3 regions of the Bradyrhizobium erythrophlei genome follow, and region 1 is predicted to be linked to each of the others. Evidence: predicted binding sites of a transcription regulator. Region 1 holds the regulator's gene; each other region holds the start of a gene.

Region 1 (7,144 bases):
TGACACGTGTCGGGCTACCACATGGCGGTGGTGGCGGGCGTGGTGTTCTTTGCCATTCGCGCGCTGCTTGCGCTTTTCCCGGTGCTGACCGTGGCGTTCCCCATCAAGAAATGGGCCGCCGCGGCCGCACTTGCCGCGGCTACCTTTTATCTCCTGCTGTCGGGCGCCGAAGTCGCCACACAAAGATCGTTCTACATGACTGCCGTGGTGCTGATCGCCGTCATGGTCGATCGCCGCGCCATCACGTTCCGCACGCTTGCACTGGCGGCGATCGTGGTGCTGGTGCTGGCGCCGGAGGCGCTGGTGCATCCAAGCTTCCAGATGTCGTTTGCGGCAACGCTTGGCCTTGTCGCGCTGGTTCAGATCGGCATGCCCCGCTTGTTCGCGACGCCGGAAAATTCGACGGCGGCCAAGGTCGCGCTGTGGGGCGGACGTGAACTGGTGACGCTGGCGCTCGCTTCGCTGGTTGCGGGTCTCGCCACCACGCCCTATGCCGCCTTTCATTTCCACCGGATCACGCCGTACGGTCTGCTTGCCAATCTCGCGGCGATGCCGGTGGTGTCCGCCATCGTGATGCCCGCGGGTATGCTCGGGCTTGTGGCGATGCCGTTCGGCTTTGACGGCTTCTTCTGGTGGCTGATGGGGGTCGGCATCGGCTGGATGATCGTGGTGACCGAGTGGGTCGCAGCGCTTCCCGGCGCCATCGGCCGGGTCTCGGCTTTCGGCACCGGGCCACTGATCGCCTCCAGCCTGGGAATTGTGCTGCTTGGACTGTTGCGGACGCCATTGCGCTGGCTTGGGGCCGGCTTGCTTGTGCTGTCGGTGATCGCCGTGATGGCTACGCCAAAACCGGACGTGCTGATTTCGGCTGACGGTCATAACGTCGCCGTCCGCGGCCGTGACGGGCGGCTGCACCTGATGAAGACGGCGAAAGATGCGTTCCTGGTCAAGGAATGGCTGGCGGCTGACGCCGACAGCCGGGATGCGACCGATGTTTCACTTGGCGATGGCGTGTCCTGTGACGGCGAAGGCTGCGTCGTGCCGATGGCCGACGGGCGCTTTGTCGCGCTGTCCTTAAAACCCGACGGGCTGGCGGACGACTGCGCCAGGACCGCCTTGATCGTGACGGCGAGCCCCGCGCCGCCGAGATGCCAGGCGACCGTGCTTGAACTGAAGCGATTGCGCGCGCAAGGCGCAATGGCGCTGCGCTGGACCAGGCGCGGACTTGTCATCGATGCGGTCAAGCCGAGGGGTGCAGACAGACCTTGGGCGCCAGCCACCGGTGATGCCGAGACCGACAGGGAGCTTGCCGTTGGAGGCGCCCCGGCGCGCCCGGCCGACGCTACACCGCCGGAGGCGGAGCTTCAGAGCGAGGACTGATGCTCCGTCGGCGCCGGCGGCCGATCAGGCGGCTGCGTGCTGGTCGTGGAAATCGTCGTTGCCGTGCAGTTCGAACGCACCAAGGTGGAATTCGTCGGTCTCGATTGGTTCACCCGACTCCGCCGCCAAGGGCGGCGAAGACGTCTGAACAAGGGTGAAGCGCGCGTTCGGAAACTGCTCCCAGATCGCGAGATCGTCAGGCGCCACCGTCAGCCATCCGAAGCGGAACATGTATCGGCCAGGCTCGGTGACGTGCCCGACCTGCTGCCATGTGACCTTATTGACCGGCAAAAGCGCCTCCTTTGCGAGATCCGCGGCCCGGCTGACCATCGTCTCCCGGTCGGCCGATTGAACGCAGCAATCCATGCGTTCGTTCCTCAAACGCATCGAGGTGCAAGGCGAAGGTCGTCAGGGCCAGCTTGAGCTGATTCAATTCCCTGACGCGCTTATCGTTCGAGGAACTCATGACGCACTAAACAAACTGGCTACTGCCCGTTGGCTTTCAGCCCGTGATCACCGGCCGCGGCTGCGGAGTGCCGGCGAGAACGGGGCGAGGGACGGCCTGCTTGATGGCAGGCAGCTGCAACACGGTCGCGCGTTGCCCCTCGCGGAGCAGCGTCACCAGCACATGGCTGCCGTCAGGAAATTCGATCGTGTCGTGATGACGATCGGTAAGATGGCGATCGATCTCGCCGAGCTTGCCGACCCGGAAGGCCGAGCGCCGTGTCCAGAACCAGCGGCTGTCGTATCTGACGTTGTCGGCAAAGGCGAGTTCCGTGCCCGGCAACAGGCAGACCGCGACTTCGGGTTCGGCTTCCGACGCAAAGCCCTTGGTGGACGTGCCGCGGAAGGTCGTGGTGATCAGCGTCTCGCCCGCTTTGGCAGGGCGCGTGGCGACGGCGTGCAGACTATAGTCACACATCGGATGGCTCCTCGCTTGAGATAGCCGGCCGCGTCTCTTCCATCGAAAAGAGGCGCCAGCCTCCATCTTGATGAACATTAGGGTGCGATTGTGTTGCCGCTTGGCGGCAATTCTGCGGCTTGCCGGTCGGCGTCGCATCACAAATTTGTTTTGCCAATACAATACGCTTTGAGGAACCTTTTGGTTCCGCGGAAATCGCCAGACACCGGTGTGTTTGCGGAAGGTGGGTCCGGAGCTCAGTATTTCCGGTAAAGGCCGATGAGCTTGCCCTGAATCTTGACCCGGTTCGGCGGCAGGATGCGGACTTCGTAGGCCGCATTCGCCGGCTCGAGTGCAATCGATGCACCGCGACGGCGGAAGCGCTTCAACGTGGCTTCCTCGTCGTCGATCAGGGCGACGACAATGTCGCCGGTGTCGGCGGTTTCGTTGCGCTGGATCAGCGCCATGTCGCCATCCAGGATTCCCGCTTCCACCATCGAGTCGCCGCGCACTTCGAGGGCATAATGTTCGCCCGCGCCGAGCATATCCGGCGGCACGCTGATGGTGTGGCTGCGGGTCTGCAACGCCTCGATCGGGGTGCCGGCCGCGATGCGGCCCATGACGGGCACGGCGACCGGACGGTTGCCATCGTCCTCCGCACCGGCGCTGGGGCCGCGAACCTTGCCAAGCGTGCCTTCGATGACGCTCGGGGTGAAACCCCGCCGGCTACCGCCGCCGGCGCTGGCCAGTTCCGGTAACTTGATGACTTCGATCGCGCGGGCGCGATTGGGGAGGCGGCGAATGAAGCCCCGCTCTTCGAGCGCGGTGATCAGACGGTGAATGCCGGATTTGGAGCGCAGGTCGAGGGCGTCCTTCATTTCGTCAAAAGAGGGCGGCACGCCCGACTCCTTCAGCCGTTCACTAATGAACCGCAGAAGTTCGTATTGTTTGCGTGTCAGCATCTCGACCAGTCCCCAGGTTGCTGTCGTTCAGTTTCCGAGACGTCTGGCGTTCAAGGCTTGAGGGAGCCCGAAGATCATCGCCAAACTTCAGAAACAAATCATGAACGAACACTATCTGTTCCATATGTGTTCCGCAACCACTTAATTTTTCGTCAATGAGGGCGAGCGCGCCGAGCGCTCGAACCCGCTCAGGCGGGGAGCCTGAGGATCTCGCAAACTCTGCCTGCGTCAGCCGCCGGCGCAAACGGCGGACGTATCAGAAGTGCCTGTGCCGCAGCGAGATTCCCAAGCAGCGAACTGTCCTGCTGATTGACCGGGGTTGCGATCAACGCGCCGTCCTCGCGTGTCGTAAGACGGGCGCGCAAATAGTCCTCGCGCTGATCGTTGGCCGACACGCCATGCCCCAACAGCGCAGATTCGGTGGTGTGATGGATCACTGTTTGGCCGCAGAGTTTGCGAATCAACGGCACGAGAAACAGGAACGCGCATACGTAAGACGATACGGGGTTGCCGGGCAGGCCGATCACGCGCATGTCCCCGAGGCGACCGTGCATTAGCGGCTTGCCGGGCCGCATGGCGATCCGCCAGAAGGCCATCGCCACGTTTTCGGCGTCGAGCGACTTCTTGACCAGGTCGTGGTCGCCGACCGAAGCCCCTCCGGTCGTGATCAGGACGTCGGCGCCGCTATCGCGCGCGCGGCGAATTCCGCTCCGGGTGGCCTCGAGCGTATCCGCGGCAATGCCGAGGTCGAGCACGTCGGCGCCTTCGGCCCGGGCGAGCGCCCGCAGCGCATAACCGTTGGAATAGACGATCTGGCCGGGCCCGGGGGTTTGACCCGGCATCACCAACTCGTCGCCGGTCGCCAGCAGCGCCACCTTTGGCCGGCGATGAACGGGCAGCAGAGGGTAGTTCATGGAGGCTGCGAGCGAGAGGTCGCGGTCGGAAAGCTCCTGGCCCGCCTTGAGCAACACGTCGCCTTCACGAAAGTCGACGCCGGCGCGGCGAATGTGGCGGCCGGCGATCGCGGCTTCGGTGATTTTGATCCCGTCGCCCTCGACCACGGTATCTTCCTGAATGATGACGGCATCGGCGCCTTCGGGGATCACGCCGCCGGTAAAGATGCGTACCGCCTCGCCCGCGCCTACGACGCGATCGAAAGGCCGTCCGGCGGCGATCTCGCCGATGACCTTGAGGGGTGTGCCGGCTTGCCTGGCATCTGTCGCGCGGACCGCATAGCCGTCCATGGCCGACATCGCCTGCGGCGGCTGGGTACGCAGTGCGGCCAGATCGCGCGCCAGAATGCGCTTGAAAGCCAAATCCAGCGCAGTCATTTCCTCGGGCAGTGCTTCGGCGCCCGAAAGAACCGCGGCCAGGGCATCGGCGACCGGCATCAGTGCCACGACAGGACTCCGCGAATGAACACGTTCAAACCGCCTTCCTAGATTCCGAGCGCTTGAAGCGCGCGAGCGACGTCGCCGGACGAGGTGACCCGAACCGCCTTGAGGCCGCGCTCGCAGGCACCCCTGATGTTTTCGTCGAGATCGTCGAAGAACACAATGCGTTCCGCCGGCACGCCGATGGCCTGCACGACGTGATCATAGGCTTCCGCGTCCGGCTTTCGAAGCCCGATGGTGGATGATAGAAAAATCTGATGGAAATGGCCGAGCACTTCCGCATATTGAACGGAAAAATAGGCGCCATGCACCGCGTTCGTATTCGAGAACGCATAGAGCGGCAGGTGTTTCGCGGCGCGGGCGAGCAGGGTTTTGATCCCGGGTATTTCGCCGACAAAGATCGCGTTCCAGCCGTCGACAAATTGCGCGTCGGAGAGTTCCACACCGAGAGAGGATCTTAAGCCGGCAAAGAAGGCCTCGTCGCTGATCTCGCCCTTCTCGTGCTGGTGGTACAATTCCCCGCGCAGGAAGCGCTGTCCAAGCAGGACAGGTTCGCATCCAGCCTGGCGGGCCCAATGGTGAAGGGTGCGGTCGAAATCGATATCGAGCACCACCCGCCCGAGATCGAACAGCAAGGCGTCGGCGTCGCCGGGCGAAAGTGGTGGCTGGTTCACGGCTGGTTGCCTGCCATCAGATCGGCGCCGCTAACTCGTCAATACCGATAAGGCTCGATGTCGAGAAGCGGGAAGGCGGAGAAGACGCCCGGCAGGTTGGTCGGCATCGCTGGGTGCAGATAGGATTTATCGAGCTCGGCATATTTGGTGACGCCCAACAGGCCAAGCGTGCGGAGCACCTCGTCTTCCAACAGCTCGAGCATCCGCACGATGCCGCTTTCACCGGCAGCCGCCAGCGCCCAGCATTGCAACCGGCCGATGCCGACGAGGTCCGCGCCCAGGATCATTGCCTTGACGATGTCGGTGCCGCGGCAGAACGAACCGTCGACCATGATTTTCGCGCGGCCTTTGACGGCGCTCGCGATCTCCGGCAACACATGCATGGAGCCGCGGCCGTGATCGAGCTGGCGGCCGCCATGGTTGGAGACGTAAATCCATTCGACGCCATGATCGACCGCGATCGCCGCGTCCTCGGCGGTGGCGATGCCCTTGATGATCAGCGGAATCTTGTACTTGTCCTTGATGAGCTTGACGGTGCGCCAGTCGAGGCCCTTCTGGAAGTCGCCGCCGGTGGCGCGCAGGCGGCTTTCGCGTACATAGCGCTTGGCGATATCGCGTTCGCGGCGGCTGTAATGGGCGGTGTCGACGGTGAGGCAGAAAGCCGTATAGCCGCTTGCAATCGCGCGGCTGACGCGATCTTCGACGAAGGCGTCGTCGCCGCGGACGTAGAGCTGGTAGATGCGCAAGGCGTCCGGCGCTGCCTGGGCGACCTTTTCAAGGCCCGGTTCGGAGACCGAGCTCAACATATGGGCCGCGCCAAACCGTCCGACACCGCGGGAAACACTGGCGGCTGCCCCTTCAGGATCGAAGATTTCCAGCGCGCCGACCGGCGCCATCATGACGGGAAGGCGCAATTTGCGGCCGAACACTTCGGTCGTGGCGTCGATACGAGCAACATTGCGCAACACCCGTGGCCTGAACGCGAGCTCGTCGAGCGCCGAGCGGTTGCGGCGTATCGTGGTTTCGGTTTCGGACGCGCCGATGATGTAGTCCCAGGCGTTCTGGTTGAGATTGGCGCGCGCCTTGTTCACGAACTCATGAAGATTCTGGAACGGCTCGGCGCTGGCGCCAAGTTCGGTGCTTGTCGGGATACGGGTCACTTCGTTCATGTTTCTTCTCCTTGTATTTCCGACGACGTTCGTTTCGAAGAAGCCCGGCCGCTAGTGGAGTGGATTTGACATTCGCTAGGCGCCTAGCCGCGAGTCGGAAAAGCGAATGTCAAATCCAAAACTCCACTAGCGAACTTTTTATTTGCCAGTGGTCCTTTGATTCTAACATTCGCAAAAGTGGAGGCTGAGAAGGGATGCGGCTTGCAGCCCGGCTCCTTGGCCGCCGCGGCGCCGTTCTCCTTGATCGCGGCCAGGAAATTCTCGCGTTCGGCAGGCACGATATCGAGATCGACCGCGTTGACGAACATTCCGGCCGATTGCGCTTCGACACGCTGTCCGACCGGCAGCAGGATGAAGCAGGTGGCCGAAATCGCAAGCGTTGCGGCAGCCGCAGAAATTGACTTGAACATGTGATGATCCTCCCCGAGCGTTGCCCCGGATTATTTCCGGTTGAAAGCGCAGGCAAGCGTGCCATTCAAGGCCCAGCCGTCCTGCACCATCGCTATCCATAACCTATTGCGCGGAGGCAGTTAAGCCTTGTGGCGGCCCCTGAGCGCATGCCAGTCGCCTTGGCGATGCGCGGTTGACCGCCTTGCGCCGGCACTGCCATCCTCGCGCCTGTGCTGACGAAGATCAGCCGGTATTACCGGGAGGAAGGTCCATG
Region 2 (7,144 bases), 660 kb from region 1:
TGGTCCGCGCGCGGTGCCTGGAGACGCTATCGGCCAATTCGTGCGCTCGAATAGGCCAAGCAGCTTCTCGGGGATAAAGCGGGTTCTCGATGCGTAAACGTGCCGGTCACCTTGGGAATGCTGGCCGTGTGTGAAGAAACGCTGCGGCACCACGAGATGAAGATCATCCTTTGCCCGCGTCATCGCGACGTAGAGAAGGCGGCGTTCCTCTTCCAGTTCAGCGGAGGTGCCTGCTCCGAGGTCAGACGGCATGCAGCCGTCGACCACGTTGAGAACGTACACTGACTTCCATTCCTGGCCCTTTGCCGAGTGGATGGTCGACAGGATCAGATAGTCCTCGTCCAACAATGGCACGCCCGCCTGATCGCTGGTCACGTCCGGCGGATCCAGAGTTAGTTCCGTCAGGAAGCGTTCACGCGAAGGATATCCGGCGGCTATCTGTTCGAGTTGGAGGAGATCGGCACGTCGAACCTCGGCGTCTTCGTGGATGCGGTCGAGATGTGGTTCGTACCAGAGGCGGGCACGCTCCAGGTCCGAGGGCCATTCCGAATATCGGAGGTTTCCGATCGTCCCTACGAACGTGGTCCAATCGTCACCGGCACGGGGCGGGCACGGGAAGGTACAAAGAGCGCCGAGCGGGTCAGCGGCCTCCGCCATGTGATCGAGGATCCGTTGCGCGGAAGCGGGGCCGATCCCCGGCAATAAATGCGCCACGCGGAAGCCAGCGACCCTATCGCGGGGATTCTCAACGAGCCGCAGCAGGGCGAGCAGGTCTTTGACGTGCGCGGCGTCGAGAAACTTCAGGCCGCCGAACTTCACGAATGGAATGTTGCGGCGGGTGAGTTCGACCTCCAGCGGCCCGCTGTGCGAAGACGTACGGAAGAGCACCGCCTGTTGTTTGAGGAGGGCTCCTTCCTCGCGGGTTTCGAGAATGCGCTCGACGATGTAGCGCGCCTGGTCGGCCTCGTCGCGCACGGCGACCAGGCGAGGTCTTACCGATGACATGCGCTCCGTCCACAGGTTCTTTGTGAAACGCTCCCTGGCGAGATCGATGACCCCGTTTGCGGCGGAAAGGATCGGCTGCGTCGAACGATAGTTGCGATCGAGGGTGACGATCTCCGCCTTCGGACTGAACTGCTCGGGAAAATCGAGAATATTGCGGACGGTGGCGGCGCGGAACGAGTAGATCGATTGCGCGTCGTCGCCGACCACGGTGAGACCCCGCCCTCCGGGCTTCAACGCCAGCAGAACCGACGATTGCAGGCGGTTCGTGTCCTGGTATTCGTCGACGAGCACGTGATCGAAGCGGCCGCCAACGTCGTCGGCAATGGCAGCCTCGGACATCATGTGTGCCCAGTACAGAAGAAGGTCATCATAATCGAGGACATTCTGCTTCTGCTTGGCCTCTACGTATGCGACGAAAAGCTCCTTGAGCTCCGCGGCCCAGCCGGCGCACCACGGATAGGACGCGCCGAGTACTTCTTCGAGTTCGGTCTCCGCGTTGACGCAGCGGGAGTAGATCGAGAGGCACGTGCCCTTCGTGGGAAAGCGGCTTTCGGTCTTCGAGAGCCCGCGCTCGTGCCGGACGAGATTCATCAGGTCGGCCGAGTCTTCGCGGTCATGAATGGTGAAAGCGGGATTGACCCCGATCTGGTCGGAGTATTCGCGGAGCAGTCGGGCACCGATACCATGGAAAGTCCCGGCCCAGCTGAGCGCGTCGGTCATGATGCCGGCATTCGCGCCCAGGACCTTGCGGGCGATCCGCTCGACCCGCTTCGACATCTCGGACGCCGCGCGCCGCGAGAACGTCATCAAAAGGATCCGCCGAGGGTCGGCGCCACTCACGATCAGATGGGCCACACGATGCGCAAGCGTGTTCGTCTTGCCGGACCCCGCGCCAGCGATGACGAGGAGGGGAGCCCCGACATGACCATCGGCGGTGACACCGTGCTCGACGGCTCGACGCTGCTCCGGATTGAGCGTTTCGAGATATGAGGCTGTGGTCGTCGCGAGCACGAATTGCCCCCCTGATCGAACGTCACGCTCGATGATTCGTCTTGAAACCGCAACGAGATAAGCTGCGACATGCTCGCGGCAGCCAGTTTGGCGCTAGCAAGCCTCAAGCCACCATCTTGTCTTCCTTGTCCGCGCCCCGCATGACGATCTTCAGCGTGTCGTCGGGCAAGGGGCGCTGCAAAGCTTTGGCTTCATCCCAAGGGGCACGTATCCAGACGTCGCGCTCTTCGTCTGTGGTGAGAATGACCGGCATCGCCTTCTCGTGAATGGGCGCGACGATCGCGTTTGGCTCGGTTGTCAGGAAGCCATAGACGAGGTGAGGCCCAGGGATCGGCTTTGATTTCGTGCCGCGGTCTCCCTTGAATTCGGTCCAGATGCCCGCGAAGGCAAACAGCGGCCGGTCCTCGTTCAGCGCGAACCACACGATGTCCTTCTTCTTTGTTTCCGGGTTTGGTTCGGGGGCGTACTCGGCAAAGCTGTTGGCAGGTACGAGGCAACGGTTCTCTGGCTTAAGCCACGCGCGCCAGTGGGGTGAGGTGGTGTTGCGGATGTTGGTGACCGGGAAGTTGCCGGCCCGCGGAGGAGGGGGCATGCCCCAGCGCATGGTGATCAGTTCGCTGCCCCAGTCCGTGTTGCGTATGACCGGCGCAGGATAGTCCGGAAAAACGCCCGGCATCGGCGGCAGGTTGCCGACATAGCGATTGACGACGCGAAATAGCGCGATGATGGCGGCCTGGTTGGTGGTGATCGAATAAAGATTGCACATTGGCGGGTCCGTTCTAAGGATGCGCGTTTGCATCGTCCGAGCAACTGGCGGGACTTCCCTGGGATCGAATGCAGGCCCGATACAGCCAGGGTTCAACGTAACTGCCACTCCAGATGCCACGCCCGGCTCGTTCGGCGTCGCGTTGATCGGCTTCATACCTTCCTTTTGAATAGCGCGGCCAGTCGAGCGCAAGGCCGTTGTGCGCAAGCCACGCGCCGAGATCGGCGTCTCCGACCGAACAGGTTGCAACCGTCCGCCCGTACTGGTCCAGGTTCATCGGCGTGCAGTTGACCGGCCGTCTCGCAATGAAGGCGTCCAGTTCATTCGCAGCTTTTGCGCCACACCGATATTGTAAGCTGTCCTCGCCACGGCACAGTTGGGTGCTCTCGGGTGCGTCAATTCCCCAAAGACGGATCCGTGTACCGTGTATTTCCAGTGTGTCGCCATCAATGATACTGGCTTGCCCGATCAGGTCATCAGCCAGGGCTTGGCTCCAAAGTGACAGGAACATCAACAAGGCTGCGGTTCGCCGGGTGATCATCATCCGGATTGCCTCAGCCAATCCGATGTGGCTTGTTCAGGAAATACCCGCGATTGCCGAGCGCGCTTTCGGCATACTGATCGATCGCGACGATGATCGCTTGTACGTGTTGGTAGCAGTAGCCTTCCAGTGTCGCCTGCCGTCGCACGTCGGCCAGCGCTTTGATCCACGCTGGATGGTCAGACTTGTCGTCGTACCATTTTAGAGGTTCGTGGGCCAAAGCATCAGCCTCCGTGCGATCGTTGATTGGCTCGGCGCGTCAGATCCTCGAGCTCCGCTCGTCGTCTTGTGATCAACAGACGTGGTGCGGCGTCGTCGAGGCCGGATCGCTGAAGCTGGTGGATGGTGCTGGAGAGTTCGGCGATCTGAGCGCGCAACTCCAGAATCCTGAGCGGCAGTGGATCATCGCTCATGCGCCGCCGGCGCGATCAGCCGCTCCCGCCTCTCGATGAAGAGAACAAGATCAGCCTGTGCCCGCATCAGCCGTTGGGCCGCGGGCGTGCAGTCAAGATCAGCAGCTATCAGCTGCTCGATCTCGCAAGACTGAAGCCGGACGTCGCGCCGGAGCCGGGCGATGTTGCGATTGAGCAGAACCAGATTGCGGTCCATCGATCGCTCCGGGCCAAGGTCATCATCGGCTGCGAGTTGCGGTCTTCGGCCTCTCGGCCGGCCGGTTGTTTGCCTTGAGCCGCTCCTCGATGGTCGGCAACGGGTCGCTACCGCCGGCGGCCTTCCATGCGGCCACCAGCGCAGCGAGTTCCGTCCTCATAGCGATCAGCCGGAGTGCGGAATCCGTACTGTCCAGATCATTACGGATCTGGTCGTGCATGGCGTCCTCGACGCCTACCATCTCAGCCCGCAAGGATCTGATCTTGCGGCGGATTTCATTAATTCGGTTGTCCATGGGCTTATAAGAACAAAAAGAGAACATAGAGTCAAGCGGCACATATATAAAGAGAGACGGAAAATGAAAGCCATGGTTACGAAATACGGTGGGGTCGCAGGCCGCCTTGACGGCCCTATGACGCGAGCCCAGGCCTTGCGGCTGAAGAGCTTGGCCGAGGAGGCCTATCAGCCCAAACAGTACGCGCCGAATTTGAGCTCTGGCGAAGCCGCACGGCGCATCGATGCGTTGAAAACGGAGATCGCGCTGGCGGATTCCTTCTAGCTCTGAAGCAGCGAGTGGGCGCCTCGGTTCGCACCGAAAATATCCGGATGGAAGCGCTGAGTCGTCCACAATGCGGCCATTGGATGCTGGGCCCACGCTGGCGCTATTTCTGCGACTCACGCTAAGCAATTGTCTCTATCGGCTCGAATGCGCGAAGGAATAAGATGGTTGGAATGACCCGTGAACTGCCCGATCAAGGTTATGCGCTCGAAGTTGATGGCCGGATGAAAGCAGAATTCGCCACTAGGGACGGCGCCAAGGCAGGTGGGGAAGAGCTGAAGAGGCGCTTTCCCAATCTCCTGGTTAGAATCTACGACGCACAGACAAGGACGCGAGAAGAAATCTCGCTTCAAGGGTTCTAACGACGCTGGATGCGCATGCGGCGACGGGGGCGTCCGCTTTCGCGGACCAGGCTCTCGTGAACCGCACCGCAATTGCGTCGCGGCCTTGCGGCGTCGATCCTTCGCGCAAGAACAGTTCAGGCTTTCGTCAGCGGGCCAATAAAAAACCGGACCTTTATGCAGCCGCCGCCGTCTGCGCAAAGGTCCGATCTTGTCTTGTCTCCTCGATATCCGAAGGCCTGTAGAGGCCCCTTTCAGATCTCTGAAGAGAACTATTTAGGTCCGGATTTCGATCCGGAGCAGCACTTTCTCGTCGTTACTTCTTCCGCGACGTCTTCTTTGCCACCTTCTTGGTAGCTTTCGCGCTCTTCTTTGCCTTCTTCGCTTTCTTTGCCATGTGGTCCTCTGAAAAAATTGGCTCAGTAGTCGCGCGCATGTCGTGCATCGACATGCACACCACCGAGACGATATCACGAAAGCAAAATTGATACCAACGAGTCGTGAAGTCGCTAATGTGTCGCTCGCCGGAGGCACTCGTCCGCGGGCCCCGCCGTCATTGCATTCCGGCGTCGCTATCACTGTCCCGCGTTCGGGTGCCTTATTAACCGGTCTCGCGACTGCAGTCGGTCCCGCGTCCCGCCAAGAGGCGGCGCTATGCTGACGCTCCTGCGGCTGCCTCTTTTCCTGCGGGCTTGCGCCCGCAAAGGCCTGGCTTCGCCTGATTTGGGAAGCCTTGGATGTTCCGTAGCTTCCGTTCGCGCGTGGATCGAGCATCGCAGAGTGAGAGGTTGGCCGATTTTTCCGTGACGGGTTGGAGGTCGCGAGAGAGGCTTGCGGCGCCCGTCATGGAGATAACCCATGACCCAGCTGAATATAGTGGATGCCCCTCGCGGAGAGCGCGGTGGCTACAGGGTGGATGTGAACCGCGGGGAGCGGATTGGCCGCGTGTCCTCGGAATGGTTTTCGCGGCCGGCCGACGAACGGTACCTGTCACTCTCGGAATTGCACGCCGTGGTGCGCGGCCGCGCCGAGCGAAGCAGGACCCGTACGGCCGAAACTGCGTCGATCCGGGTGGAAGCCAACCGTGGCGACGCGGAGCGACTGACTCTGATGCTGCCAGGCGAGGACATGCCCCTCGCACCCACGCACTGGAGCTTTGGTCAGCTCACAACGATGGTCGGCGCGCCGGCCACCTATCTGCGCGAGCTGCCAGCCTCGCTCGCCGCCATCAATCTTCAGTACGGGCTGACGTCGCACCGCGCCGAATTGATCAAAACCCTCGAGGTCGAGGACGGACGCGTTGAGCTGCGCGCTATCACCGGCCCCGACTACGGGCGCATCTACGACCACGAACTGGTTGCCGCCGTGCAGCGGATCGCCGGCAACGGCACCGGTGATACACGCTGGAAGGTGCCCGGTGTGCTCGACTGGTCGACGGGTGTCTACAACCCACACGTCGACATCACGAAAAACACCACCACGCTGTACGCCTCGGACCGAGATGTGTTCCTGTTTCTGGTCGACGACTTGAATCCGATCGAGGCGGGGAAACTGGCGGACGGTTCGCCTGACCTCTACTTTCGCGGCTTCTATTGCTGGAATTCCGAGGTCGGTGCCAAGACGCTTGGTATTGCGAGTTTCTATCTTCGGGCCGTCTGCCAGAATCGCAATCTCTGGGGCGTCGAGGATTTCGAGGAAATCACCATCCGCCACTCCAAATACGCCGCCTCCCGATTTGCCCACGAGGCGTCCCCGGCGCTCACGCGTTTCGCAAATTCTTCGCCGATGCCGTTCGTCAACGGCATTAAGACCGCGCGCGAGCGAATCGTCGCACGGACCGACGACGAGCGAACTGAATTCTTGCGCAAGCGCGGCTTTGGGAAGTCGGAGACGGCCAAGATCATCGAGACGGTGCTCGCCGAGGAGGGCCGCAAGCCCGAAAGCATCTTCGACTTCGTGCAGGGCATTACTGCAGTTGCCCGGGACAAGCCCCATCAGGATGCCCGGCTCGATCTCGAGGCGCGGGCGAAGAAGCTTCTCGACCGAGTGGCCTGACTCCCGTCGCCGTCGCGGCGAATTTTCGCCCGGAATCCAATCTTCTCGTTTCTGCGTTCGGCGTCGCCCTCCAGAGGAAGAGGGCGGCGCTCGGCTTCGTGACGGGTCAGGAGGTCCAGAGAGAGGCTCTGGATCGCCCGTCGCGGAGAAAGTTTGATGTCCAAATCTGTTCAGAAGATTACCCTCAGTCAGTCTCGGGACATTCCGTTCAACAAACTGGTGCTGAGCCAGTCCAATGTCCGCCGCATCAAGGCGGG
Region 3 (7,144 bases), 1.3 Mb from region 1:
TGCGGCAATGGCGACAGCGCCGGCTTGCATCATCCGGCCTATAATTTCGACGACGACGCGATCGTCTATGGCACGTCCTACTGGATCAAGCTGGTCGAGAACACGCTCGCGGCGTGAGGGTTGGCGCTGCTGAACAAACACGGTCAAATAGCCGGACTACTCAATCAGCCAAAATAAAAGAGGCCCGCGTCACGCGGGCCCCTTTCTGATGTGTTCGATCCGCCTGAATCTAGAACAGGTGGGCGAAGATAAAGTACAGACTGCCCGAAAGCATGATCGCTATGGGCAGCGTCAGCACCCAGGCCATCGCCATGTTGCGGATAGTCGCAACCTGAAGCCCCGATCCGTTCGCGGCCATGGCGCCGGCGACGCCGGACGACAGCACATGGGTGGTGGACACCGGGAGGCCGAAGTTGTCGGCTGCGGCGATCGTAGCAGCAGCAACCAGTTCGGCGGCCGCGCCTTGCGCGTAGGTGAGGTGGGTCTTGCCGATTTTCTCGCCGACCGTGACGACGATGCGCTTCCAGCCGATCATGGTGCCGAGGCCGAGCGCCAGCGCGACCGCGATCTTCACCCAGTTCGGGATGAACTTGGTGGCGGCGTCCAGCGAGCCCTTGTACTTGTTCAAGGTCGCGATCTCGTCCTTGCTGAGGTCGCTTTCCTTGTCCTTCATCAGGAAGCGGATCGCCTCCGAGGTCAGGTACATGTCGTTACGGGTGTTGCCGACGACCTCGGACGGAACCTTGTTCAGCGAACCGTATTTCTGGACCTGATCGCCGACGTCCTTCACCAGGGCAGCGAGCGACGGATAGGTGCCTTCGCTGATGCGATGCTGCGACACGTATTGCGTTACGGCCGGGCGCGGATCGCCGATGATGCTGTGGCCGGCGCCCTTGGCCGCAACCACCTTGGAAGCGGCGTCGGAGGTTTGCTGGAACACGGCGATCTGCGAGTCCGGCAAGGCGCGGTTGAGGGCATAGGCGGTGGGCACGGTGCCGATCAGGATCAGCATGATCAGGCCCATGCCCTTCTGGCCGTCGTTCGAACCGTGCGCGAAGCTGACGCCGGTGCAGGTCAGGATCAAAAGGCCGCGGATCCAGACGGGCGGGGCTTTGTTGCCCTCCGGCGCGGCGTAGAGCGCCGGATTGCGGACGAGCACTTTCAGGAGCAGCAGAAGCAAGGCTGCGCAGATGAAGCCGACCAGCGGCGACAACAAGAGCGCGTAGCCGATTTCGGTGGCCTTGCTCCAGTCAACGCCCGAGGTGCCGTCGCGGCCGCGCATCAGCGCATTGACGATGCCGACGCCGATGATCGACCCGATCAGGGTGTGGGAGCTGGAAGCCGGCAGGCCGAACCACCAGGTGCCGAGGTTCCAGATGATCGCAGCAATCAGCAGGGCGAACACCATCGCAAAGCCGGCGCTGCTTCCGACCTGAAGGATCAGCTCGACCGGCAGCAGCGAAACGATGCCGAAGGCCACCGCGCCGGAGGAGGTCAGAACGCCGAGGAAGTTGAAGAAGCCCGACCACATCACGGCGAATTCGGCCGGAAGCGAATGGGTGTAGATCACGGTCGCCACCGCATTGGCGGTGTCATGGAAGCCGTTGACGAATTCGAAGCCCAGCGCAATCAGCAGCGCTACCATCAGCAGGATGTAGGGCAGGTAGGTCGTGATCTTGGCGCCGGTGGCATCGACGTCGGCGTAAATACTGTAAGCCACGAACAGCAGGCCTGCCGCGAGAATGCCGAAAAAGATGATCATCGTCAGGGGGTTGAAGCCCTTGTCGAGATTGGGTCGGGAGGCAGGCTGGATCGGTCCGCCGTCCGTCCCGCTAATTTTTTGGTCAAGTGCAAAATCAGACATATCGACGCCCCTGATACGGTGAGCCTTCATCATTGACGGATGGTTTTGAAGGTTAGATGACATAGGCGGAGTTATCCCCGCCGGTAACGAAGAACTTCCCAGATCTTATTGAATTGCTGACAGAAAATCTTTTGAACGGCCTTGTGAGCAGCCTGCCGATCGCACGCAAATTTGTGCGGGAATAAATGGCAAAAACGAGCGGGTCTACGCTCGCGTGAGGGAACCTAGCAGAACGGCTCAAAAAGTCGATCATGCCGCATCGCCTTCACCTGAGCCGGGCGGGATTTAAGACCGTGGCGTAGTAGCGCCGCCATGTCTCTTCCAGTCGATCCGAGGTTGGCGCCATCGCCTTGCTGACGCCCGACGTGAACGAGATCGCAAAGCCGTCCCAATGTGCGCAGCGTTCGGGCGTCAGGATCGACCAGGGCATATCGGCAAAACGGCGCGCGAAGAACGGCGCTGCCAGCTCAACGACATGGTGCTCCGGCTCGAACCAGGCGACGTATTGCGCGTCGCGTTCCCGCCCGATTTCGCGGAAGCGGACAAAGGCGTGCATCTTGTGCTCGGCGCGCCGCACTGCCTTTGCCATCGCCGTGACGCTGGTAACGTCGGGATCGGTCGCGACCTCGAGAAGGTCGTGATTGCAGCGCAATCGCCACAACAGGCGGTAAAGCATCGCGAACCGCCGGGGATCACGGTGCAGGATCGCGATTTTGGCGAGCTCTACAAACCTGGCGGAAACGCTGAATGTTTCGGTCGATGAGCGCGGTTGCGGCTGCCTCTCGCCGGGTGCGAACAATTCTTCTTCACCCTTGATGCTCCACATCACGTCCTCTGGTGTGACGCCATCCAGCACCAGCGCGCGAGCGGCTTGGCGCCAGCCGTCGAAATCGGTTTCGTGGATGCGGATTTCCAGCTTGGGTTGCCCGTCCATGTCTAAATCCCCTTGATTCCATTTACGAATCTCAGAGCGGCCAATTCGATTGACTCTTTCGTCGCCGTTAGCTTTAAATTAGAACATATCATGAACAAATGAGCCAGCTTCTGGTTCTCTCAAAATCAGAACGGCGACATCAGATTTCGAAAAGGGCGCGGCGCATCATGATGAGCGCAGCAGGAAAGGTTGCCGCCTTGCGCGGCAGCATCGAGCGCATCGAGGCGCATGGCGCGGCGTATTCGTCGCGCAAGGTCCCGCTCGGGCACACTGATGCCGACGCCCACCTGCAAGGCGGCCTCGCTGTGGGCGCCATGCACGAGGTGTTTGCGGAAGCAGGCCGGCAGAGCGCGGCGGCGACCGGCTTTGTCGCAGGATTGGCAGGGCGGGTGGCTAGCCGGCGGCCCGTGGTCTGGATCCGGCAGGATTTCACGGAAGTGGAAACTGGCGCCGTCTCGATGAGCGGGCTTTCCGAACTCGGCCTCGATCCGCGCCTTTTCGTCAGCGTCCACGCGGCCGACGTCGACCATGCGCTGCGTGCGACAGCAGACGCGTTGGCTTGCGATGCGGTGGGCGCCGTCGTGCTGGAGGTCTGGGGCGAGGCGCGGCAACTCGACCTCGTCGCCAGCCGCAAGCTGACACTGGCCGCCCAGACTTCAGGCGCAACCGCCCTGATGTTGCGGATGGCGGCAGAGCCGAGGGCCTCGACCGCCGAGACCCGATGGATCGTGCGAGCGGCGCATTCGCCGCCGGGCTCGACCCCATCGAGTGCATGGGGCTCGCCTCTGTTTGAGACGCAGCTTGTCCGCAACCGTCATGGCCCCACCGGCCACTGGATCATGGAATGGAAAAGCGATGAGTGCCTTTTCGGAGAACCGGCGACGTATTCTCAGCCTGTGGCTGCCGCGCCTGCCCACCGACCGCATCAGGCGCCTGCGCGCAAAAACGCTTTTGCGCGAAGCGGTTATCGGGTCGCGTGAAGACGACGCTTCAAATCGGCTCGAACAGTTGGATGAGCTCAGCATTGTCGTTGCCAGGCAAAACAACATGTTGCGGATTTCCGCGCTCAACGACGCGGCGACGCATGTGGGCCTCGCGGTCGACCTGCCGCTTGCGAACGCCCGCGCCATCTGTCCTGACGTGCAGGTCCATGATGCCGATGAGGTTGCGGACGCCGACGCGCTGAACGCCATCGCCGAATGGTGTGACCGTTTCACTCCGCTGGTGGCGCTCGATCTGCCTCACGGTCTTTTTCTCGACATCAGCGGCTGCGCGCATCTGTTTGGCGGCGAGGCGGCGATGATGAACCTCGTGTGCAGTGTCCTGACCGCGCAGGGATTTAGGGTCAGCGGCGCTATCGCGGGCACGGCCGTCTGCGCGCGGACGCTGACCCGTCATGTCCATGGCCGGATCGTCCGCGACGGCGAAGAGGCCGAAGCTGTCCGGTTGCTGCCGATATCGGCATTGGGGGCGGATATGGCCGTGGTGACGGGTTTGCGCCGCGCCGGCCTGAAAACCATCGGCGAGGTGGCCGACCGGGGGCGGCACGAAATCACCGCGAGATTTGGTGCTCGTTTCACGGCGCTGTTGGAACAGGCGTTGGGACATAGCGATGCGCCGATCAGTCCGCGCAAGCCGCTGCCCGATTACATCGTGGAAAAGCGCTTTGCCGAGCCGGTCGCGACCGAAGCGGTGATCTCCGCCACCTTGTCGGGGTTGGCCGGGACGCTGGTCGCGGCGATGGGCAAGCAGGGCAAGGGTGCGCGTCAACTGGAAGCGCGCTTCTTCCGCACCGATGGTGCGGTCCGCACCATCACGGTCGATACCGGGCAGCCCGTGACGCGAGGCGAGGTGATCGACCGGCTGTTCCGCGAGCGGCTGGAGGCTTTAAGCGATCCGCTCGATCCCGGCTTCGGATTCGATCTCATTCGTCTGACCGCGAGCCGCACCGAAATCGTGGTGCAGGAGCAGCGCGATCTCGACGCCCATGTGCATGATCAGGATGAAGTCTCGGCACTGATCGACCGCATTGCCGCGCGCATCGGCGGCAAGCGCGTGGTCGTTCACCTGCCGCAGGACACCCACATTCCCGAGCGCGCCGTGCTGAAAGCACCGGCGCAGCATCATCTGCTGGAAGCTGCGCAATCCACCTGGCCTGCGCGTGTCGCCGGCGAGCCGCCACTGCGGCCCTTGCGGCTGTTCGAGCGGCCGGAGCAAATCAAGGTGATCGCCGAGGTGCCGGATGGTCCACCGGCGCGGTTCGTCTGGCGCCGCGCCACCCATGCCGTGGTTCGCGTCGAGGGGCCCGAACGCGTCGCCATGGAGTGGTGGCGGGCGGGAAGTGCGGTGCTGACGCGCGATTACTTCCGCGTCGAGGACGAGGAGGGTTTGCGCTTCTGGGTCTATCGCGACGGGCTTTTTGAAGAGATCGAACAGCAGGAGGGCAAAGCGGTACTGCCGAACTGGTTCATGCACGGGCTGTTCGCCTGATGATTGGTTATGCGGAAATCGGCATCACGACGAACTTCTCGTTCCTGCGTGGCGGCTCGCATCCGCAGGCCTATGTGCATCAGGCGGCAGAGCTTGATCTCCCTGTGATCGGCATCGCTGACCACAACACGTTGGCCGGCGTCGTGCGGGCTTTCAAGGAACTCGACAATTCCAAGCTCAAGCACAGACCGAGGCTCCTGATCGGAGCGCGGATCGTCTTTAGCGACGGCATGCCGGACATCCTGGTCTATCCGCGCGATCGCGCGGCTTACGGCCGGCTCTGTCAATTGCTCACCCGTGGCAAGCGTGGCGAGGACACGCTCAAGGGCGAATGCCACCTGAAATTCGATGATCTGCTGGAATTTGCCGACGGTCAGCTTCTGGTGATGGCGTTGCCGCACCATTTCGAAGAGGCGAAGGCGCACGACATTCTGAAGCGGTTGCGGTCAAGCCAGGCCGACGGCGTATGGTTGGCGGCAAGCCTGCTCTACCGTGGCGACGACCGGCGGCGTCTGGCGCGGCTCCGGCGCGTCGCCGATGGCGCCGGTGTGCCGTTACTCGCGACCAATGAGGTGCTCTACCACGAACCATCGCGCCGCCGCTTGCAGGATGTGCTCACCTGTATTCGCGAGAAGACGACCATCGAGGCGGTCGGCAAGCGCGCCGAGGCTAATGCCGAACGCCATCTCAAGCCTGCTGAAGAAATGGTGCGGCTGTTTCGCGACGTGCCGCAGGCGATTGCCGAGACCATGCGGTTTGCCGACCGCATCACCTTTTCGCTCGATCAGCTCAAATACCAGTATCCCGACGAGCCGGTGCCGCGGGGCAAGACCGCGCAGCAGCATCTGGAAGACCTGACCCAAACGGGTGTGCAAAAATATTTCGGTGGCGATATCGACGACACGTTACGCGCAACCTTGCGCAAGGAGCTCGATCTCATCGCCGAGCTGAAATACGCGCATTATTTTCTCACCGTGCACGACATCGTGCATTATGCGCGCAGTCAGAACATTCTTTGTCAGGGGCGGGGATCGGCGGCGAACTCCGCCGTATGCTACGTGCTCGGCATCACCTCGGTCGATCCGACCAAGGTCGACCTCTTGTTCGAGCGCTTCATTTCCAAGGAGCGCCTTGAGCCACCCGACATCGATGTCGATTTCGAACATTCGCGGCGCGAAGAGGTGATGCAATATGTCTATCGCCGCTATGGCCGGCATCGTGCGGCCATCATCGCGACCGTCATTCACTATCGGCCGCGCAGCGCGATCCGCGATGTCGGCAAGGCGCTCGGATTGACCGAGGATGTGACCGCAGCACTTGCCGATACGGTGTGGGGAAGCTGGGGTTCGGGCCTCAACGAGATGCAGGTCAAGCAGGCGGGCTTCGATCCGAAAAACCCGATGGTGGAGCTTGCGGTTGAACTCGCCACCGAGCTGATCGAATTCCCGCGCCACCTGTCGCAGCATGTCGGCGGCTACGTGCTGACCCAGGACCGGCTCGATACCTATGTGCCGATCGGCAACGCCGCCATGGACGACCGCACCTTCATCGAATGGGACAAGGACGATGTCGACGCGCTGAACATGATGAAGGTCGATGTGCTGGCGCTGGGCATGCTGACCTGCATCCGTAAATGCTTTGACCTGATCGAAAACCATAAAGGCAAGCGCTGGGAACTGGTGACGATCCCTCAGGACGAGAAGCTGGTCTACGACATGCTGTGCCGCGGTGAATCGCTCGGCGTCTTCCAGGTCGAGAGCCGCGCCCAGATGAATATGCTGCCGCGCCTGAAGCCGCGCACCTTTTACGATCTTGTCATCGAAGTTGCGATCGTGCGGCCCGGCCCGATCCAGGGC

The links. The regulator LexA, encoded in region 1, represses DNA repair genes until DNA is damaged. The targets are predictions, from matches to a motif close to TGTTCNNNNTGTGTTCNG.
Region 2: BUA38_RS28520 (DUF3072 domain-containing protein) is a predicted target of LexA. The motif match lies at 4,236-4,253, and genes of this name have one in related genera.
Region 3: BUA38_RS01625 (ImuA family protein) is a predicted target of LexA. The motif match lies at 2,878-2,895, and genes of this name have one in related genera.

Annotation. Positions count from the first base shown of each region.
Region 1 is NZ_LT670849.1:6,622,964-6,630,107, forward strand. It holds partial or broken gene BUA38_RS31825 (ComEC/Rec2 family competence protein) at 7-1,380, shown strand; gene BUA38_RS31830 (hypothetical protein) at 1,405-1,746, opposite strand; gene BUA38_RS31835 (hypothetical protein) at 1,883-2,302, opposite strand; gene lexA (transcriptional repressor LexA) at 2,539-3,243, opposite strand; gene glp (gephyrin-like molybdotransferase Glp) at 3,432-4,643, opposite strand; gene BUA38_RS31850 (HAD-IA family hydrolase) at 4,682-5,311, opposite strand; gene BUA38_RS31855 (alpha-hydroxy acid oxidase) at 5,350-6,480, opposite strand; gene BUA38_RS31860 (hypothetical protein) at 6,564-6,890, opposite strand; gene BUA38_RS31865 (cupin domain-containing protein) at 7,142-7,144, shown strand, end outside.
Region 2 is NZ_LT670849.1:5,958,912-5,966,055, forward strand. It holds gene BUA38_RS28485 (ATP-dependent helicase) at 1-2,016, opposite strand, end outside; gene BUA38_RS28490 (SOS response-associated peptidase) at 2,120-2,782, opposite strand; gene BUA38_RS28495 (thermonuclease family protein) at 2,796-3,323, opposite strand; gene BUA38_RS28500 (hypothetical protein) at 3,337-3,543, opposite strand; gene BUA38_RS28510 (hypothetical protein) at 3,726-3,932, opposite strand; gene BUA38_RS28515 (hypothetical protein) at 3,955-4,152, opposite strand; gene BUA38_RS28520 (DUF3072 domain-containing protein) at 4,291-4,491, shown strand; gene BUA38_RS28525 (hypothetical protein) at 4,665-4,853, shown strand; gene BUA38_RS28530 (DUF932 domain-containing protein) at 5,691-6,887, shown strand; gene BUA38_RS28535 (ParB/RepB/Spo0J family partition protein) at 7,044-7,144, shown strand, end outside.
Region 3 is NZ_LT670849.1:356,246-363,389, reverse strand. It holds gene BUA38_RS01640 (M20 aminoacylase family protein) at 1-117, shown strand, start outside; gene BUA38_RS01635 (inorganic phosphate transporter) at 230-1,864, opposite strand; partial or broken gene BUA38_RS01630 (TIGR03915 family putative DNA repair protein) at 2,133-2,798, opposite strand; gene BUA38_RS01625 (ImuA family protein) at 2,969-3,778, shown strand; gene BUA38_RS01620 (Y-family DNA polymerase) at 3,684-5,288, shown strand; gene BUA38_RS01615 (error-prone DNA polymerase) at 5,288-7,144, shown strand, end outside.